2 linked regions of the Idiomarina loihiensis L2TR genome follow. The protein of the gene in region 2 interacts with the protein of the main gene of each other region in a pairwise test. Links are inferred from orthologs where the notes say so. Each region holds a gene or a part of one and is shown on either strand. Other genes may lie near its edges.

Region 1 (2,669 bases), 650 kb from region 2 along the record:
CGGTCGCAAGGTTTCAGACTTCTTCCTCGATTTTCTGGGGTGCACTGAGCGTTTAAACTCAAAAGCGCACACACAACAGTTAGTCGATTCGGTTCAAGAATATGCGAAACAGTCCGAACTGGAAACGGAACAACGCCAAGCCCTGAATAAAGCGGCTTATGAGTATTGTGACGACCAATGGAAGCAGGGCGACACGGTAAAAATTAAAGATCTATCAGAGCAATTTGCAGAGCAGTACCCGGTAGAAAAGAGCTTCGAGAGTTTCTCGAAGGATTTTGCTGAACAGAATTCACGCGAATTAGTCGATGACTTTCCGGCAGATAAGTCGACATTACGTAAGTTGGTTAAGTTTCAGGGACAAGGTGGAGGAGTCAGCGTTGGCTTTGATCACACAGCCCTGGGAGAGAGAGTGCACTATGACGCGGCGACGGATACATTAACAATTAATGGAACTCCGCCAAATTTACGTGATCAATTACGGCGTTATTTTGGTATAGATAGTTAGTTGAAGTGATTAAGTAAATTAAAACGCCGGACAAGCCGGCGTTTTGAAAGTACTTAAATTGTTTGGTTTAGCCGATGTTATTTATCGGCAGCGCCGGGAACAATGTTGTTGGCATGCAAGCCTTTGGGGCCTTCTTCGAGTTCAAACTCTACGGGTTGCCCCGCTTTAAGTGTGCGATAGCCTTCCATTTCAATGGTTGAATAGTGAGCGAAAATATCACCTTCGCGGTCCTCGCTTTCGATAAAGCCGAAGCCCTTCGAATTATTGAACCATTTGACTTTTCCGGTAGCCATACTTCTACATCCTTCTTCTGCAACAGATAGATAGTTTATTATTATTAGGTGCGGTGGCTTGAAAAATCGCCGATTTAGCACCATGTTTAACTCTAGGTGACGTGAGTGATTAGTCAAGCCCTAAAGTTCAAAAAATAACCTGGATTGTTAATATTTTGGTTGTTTTTTTATATTTTCTGGTAAATTTAAAACTATTATTATGGCAGGTTGTTAATAAATGAGTCAGTTTGATCACCAGCACCTTAGCGATACAGAGGAAAAGCAGGAGCTCAAGCCACCATCCATGTATAAGGTCATTATTAATAATGACGATTACACCCCTATGGATTTTGTGATTGAAGTATTGATGAGATTTTTTAAGATGGATCAGGAGCGCGCCACGGACACCATGTTACAGGTGCATTATAAAGGAAAGGCCGTTTGCGGTGTATATTCTGCGGAAATCGCCGAAACTAAAGTAGTACAGGTAAATCAGTATGCTCGGGAAAATCAGCATCCATTATTGTGTACCATGGAGCAAGAATGATCCGGGTTGGCTGGTAAGGAGTGGTCTATGTTGAATAAAGCCCTTGAATTAACGCTAAACGATGCGTTTCGGCTAGCGCGCGAACGTAATCATGAATTGATGACAGTTGAACACTTGCTAATTGCATTACTGGATAACCCAGATGCATCGGAAGCGCTTCGAGCTTGTGGGGCAAACTTTCAACAATTGAAAGAAGAACTATTAAGTTATATTGACCGCAGTACGCCGCTGTTTGGTCCGGAAGAAGAAAGTCCGGACACTCAACCTACGCTTGGTTTTCAGCGAGTTTTGCAGCGCGCGGTATTTCATGTTCAGTCATCCGGTAACGCTGAGGTAACGGGCGCCAATGTATTGGTTGCCATTTTCAGTGAACAGGAATCTCAAGCCGTCTATCTGCTAAGTAAAAACGATATTACCCGACTGGATATCGTTAATTTCATTTCTCATGGTATTTCTCGTATCGATGACGATGAGCCTATGGACGAAGAAATGGCGGAAGAAGAGGCCGTTAAGGGTGGTGAAGAGCAAGAGAGCTACTTGAAGCGCTTTTGTGCCAATCTTAATGTGCAGGCAAAGGAAGGCAAAATTGACCCTCTAATTGGCCGCGATTTTGAGCTGGAACGGTGTGCGCAAATTCTTTGCCGCCGTCGTAAGAATAATCCGTTGTTAGTTGGCGAAGCCGGTGTGGGTAAAACAGCTATTGCAGAAGGTCTGGCTTATCGCATTATTAAAGGTGAAGTGCCGGAGATACTTGCGGATGCCACCATTTATTCACTGGACATGGGCGATTTGCTGGCGGGCACTAAATATCGTGGCGACTTTGAAAAGCGCTTTAAAATGCTTTTAAAAGAACTGCAGGAAAAAGAGCACGCGATTCTGTTCATTGACGAAATTCATACCATTATTGGTGCCGGAGCTGCCAGCGGTGGCGTTTTAGATGCATCTAACTTGATTAAGCCGTTGCTTTCAAGTGGGCAGCTTAAGTGCATTGGCTCCACTACGTACAATGAATTCAAAAATGTTTTTGAAAAAGACCGAGCGCTGGTTCGCCGCTTCCAGAAAGTGGATGTGGTGGAGCCTTCAGTAGAAGACACCACTAAAATTCTAATGGGCTTAAAAGAGCGTTACGAAAGCCATCATGGTATTCGTTACACGCAGCCGGCGATTAAAGCGGCAGCGGAGCTCTCTGCTAAATACATTAATGAGCGTCATTTGCCTGATAAAGCCATTGATGTAATGGATGAAGCCGGTGCTTCCCAGCGTTTATTGCCGCCGTCCAAACGCCGTAAAACGGTCGGGGTGTCGGATATTGAAACCATTATCGCCAAAATAGCCCGTATTCCGG
Region 2 (2,969 bases):
AACAGCGTTTTATCCAGACTGTTCAGGTCTACATTATAATGGCTACCCGGAGTGGTCATACTGGTGTAGTAAAGGCGCAGCTCAGGGTTATCGGCTTCTTTGTTACCGTAAAAATACAGCGTGTAAGCTTTGTCGCGGAATGAAAGCTCTTGTTCATCACCGGTATTTAGGTTTCGTACGAACACCTCTGTTAGTCCGCGCTGGCGCTGTTTATAAACCAAATGCTGGTCAAACAGCTCAATGTCTTCCAGTCGAGTGTCTTCTTTATGTGGAATAACTTCCTGCCAGTGCTGCTTGTCGCCAAGCTTATCTGCGCTTACCCGCATCAGGCGAAAGTTCACGGCATCCAGATTGGTCAACACATAATAATCATCACCGTGTTTAGCTATGCTGTATTCCAGGCCGTCTTCCCGTGGCACAAACTCAACCGGCTTGGCGTTGGGGTCATTGGCATCAATTAGCGAGACGCCTTTAGATTCGGTCGCATCATGGATAATATAAATTTTTGAGTCGTCTTTGCTTTTGCGAATGCCGGTGTAAAAGGTTGTGTCCTGCTCTTCATAGACCAGTTCATCTTGTTGCTGTTCGGTACCCACTTTATGACGATATACTTGATAACCCAGCAGGGTTTCCGGGTCTTTCTTTATGTAGTAAAAATGCTGTCCGTCGTTACCCCAGACAATATCGCCAGACGTATTTTTGATTTGATCCGGGAGTAACTCACCGGTTTTCATATTCTTAAGTTTAATTTCATACATACGGCGGCTAACGGTATCTTCACTATAGGCAAGAATCGCATCGTCCGGGCTAACTTCAAGACTGCCTACGGAGTAATAATCTTTACCTTCAGCAAGCTCATTAACATTTAACAAAATTTGCTTGTTGGTACCGGAAAAATCTGTACTGCGAACGTAAATCGGGTATTCGTTATCGCCGCGCATTTCTGTTGAGTAATAGTAGTCGCCGTCACGTACTGGTACGGAGTTATCATCTTTGGCAATGCGGCTTTTCATTTCTTCAAACAGCTTTTGCTGCAAATCTTCCGTGTGAGCCAGCATCTCATCCGTATAAGCGTTCTCTGCCTCAAGATAAGCCAGTACTTTAGGGTCTTTACGTTCATCGTCCCGCATCCAGTAATAATTATCGATGCGGGTATCACCATGAATGGTCATTTCATGAGGGACTTTTTCTGCTACCGGAGCTTCAACGCCTTGTTTAGAGGTCGATGAGCTGGTATCGGTGTTTTGATTCGCGGGAGAGCAGGCCTGCAATAATGCAGCACTTAATAGAGCAATATAAAGGGGGCGAAGTTTTTGCATGTGGAGATCTCGTTATGATTATTATTTTAATTCAAATGATATTAACAAAGTTATAATTTGTTAGCTATATCGGGGGAAGCCAGGTATTTATAGGCTTTTCTTAATTTCAGTAGTCTGGTCTTAAAAGCAAAAAGCCCAGCAACATCCTTGCTGGGCTTCCGGATTGGTTTACTAATTGTACAAATTAATTAGCTTTTGAGTTCACCCGATGCTGACTCGATATGAGCACGGACAAACCACTGGAATTGCTCAAGCTCAGCGAGTTGGCCAGTGAGCATGTCTTCCGAAACAGGGTCTAGTTCAGCGAGTTTATTGAGCGCGTCTCTGTGGTCTTTATTAACACCGTTGTACACTTTATCAAGCGCAACCAGATGTTCAGTGACCAGACCCCTGCCTATCGAATAGTCTTTCCATGAACGGCGGTCCACAATTGACTGCGGGGTACCGGCGGGAACGCCGCCCATAGTGGCGATGCGCTCTGCGATGGTATCGGTCATTTCACGAATGCTATCAACCTGCGGGTCCAGCATTTCGTGTACGCCAATAAAGTTTGGACCAACCACGTTCCAGTGAACATGTTTAAGCGTCAGTTGAAGGTCAAGCAGTGCAACCAGACGGTCGTCGAGCAGCGCTATAGCGTCTTGGGCAGATTCGTTTTTAATCCCAGGGGCGGTGAATTCAGCTGTTTTATCACTTGTATTCATTATTCCTCCTGTTATTTGTTCATCACTCCTTTATACGCGTAAATCGATGCAATGGATCTTTACGCTTAGCAAGCAACGACGGCCACCCTATATGGTGGCCGTCGTTGCCGAAAGCGCGAAAAACTTATTGCCTAGTAGCGTTCAAGCCAGTGTGCATAAGGTGCAGGTAATACCCAGGAAGGCTTCTCGACACGCAGTACTTTGGCGGCGTCGTAAGGCCAGTGAGGATTCTCCAGATGAGCACGACCAACCATGACCAAATCCAGTTGCCCTTGTGCAATGGTGTGTTCTGCCAGTTGAGGTAAATCAATGCCCCAGGCGGAAGCCACTGGAATATCTACTTCTTTACGAATGCGCTCCGCAATAGGTGCCATAAAGCCTGGGCCCCAGGGAATGTTGGCGTTTGGTGTTGAGAAACTGATACTGACATTTAAAAAGTCCAGTCCCTCTGCTTTTAGCAACTGAGTCAGCTTAACGGATTCCTGCATTTGCTGTTCGTCATTGCCATCAAATTCAATCACGCCGAAGCGCGCGGTTAGCGGGAAGTTATCTGGCCATACTTGTTTTACCGCACGAACTGTCTCTACCAGGAACCGGGCACGGTTCTCAAACGAACCACCATATTCGTCAGTACGCTGGTTAGCATGAGCTGAAAAGAAGCTCTGGCCTAAGTAGCCGTGAGCAAAGTGCAGTTCAAGCCATTCAAATCCTAAGTCACGAGCTCGTTCGGCAGCGGCGACAAAGTCGATTTGCACGCGTTTTATGTCATCCAGCGACATTTCTTCAGGTTCGCGAGGCAGGTTTGCACCAAAAGCGATAGGAGAAGGCGATATTGGCTGCCAGCCTCTAGTATCATTTTCAGCTATGTGGTCGTCACCGTCCCAAGGGCGGTTTGCGCTGGCTTTGCGGCCGGCGTGGCCAATTTGAATGCCGGCAACGGCGCCTG

What was found.
Region 1: the proteins of dps (region 2) and clpS interact in binary tests that used the Escherichia coli proteins (3 or more experiments, as listed by UniProt). The link is inferred for Idiomarina loihiensis L2TR from one-to-one orthologs.

Annotation. Positions count from the first base shown.
Region 1 is NC_006512.1:729,234-731,902, reverse strand. It holds clpS (ATP-dependent Clp protease adapter ClpS), read left to right. Parts: upstream 1-1,015; coding sequence 1,016-1,324; downstream 1,325-2,669. Other genes in the region: clpA (ATP-dependent Clp protease ATP-binding subunit ClpA), read left to right, coding at 1,352-2,669; cspD (cold shock domain-containing protein CspD), read right to left, coding at 583-798; yejK (nucleoid-associated protein YejK), read left to right, coding at 1-505. UniProt on the Escherichia coli protein: Involved in the modulation of the specificity of the ClpAP-mediated ATP-dependent protein degradation.
Region 2 is NC_006512.1:78,267-81,235, forward strand. What follows is about bases 266-2,969. They hold dps (DNA starvation/stationary phase protection protein Dps), read right to left. Parts: upstream 2,024-2,969; coding sequence 1,508-2,023; downstream 266-1,507. Other genes in these bases: IL_RS00380 (S9 family peptidase), read right to left, coding at 266-1,319; IL_RS00390 (NADH:flavin oxidoreductase/NADH oxidase), read right to left, coding at 2,155-2,969. Also shown: more of IL_RS00380, read right to left, coding at 1-265.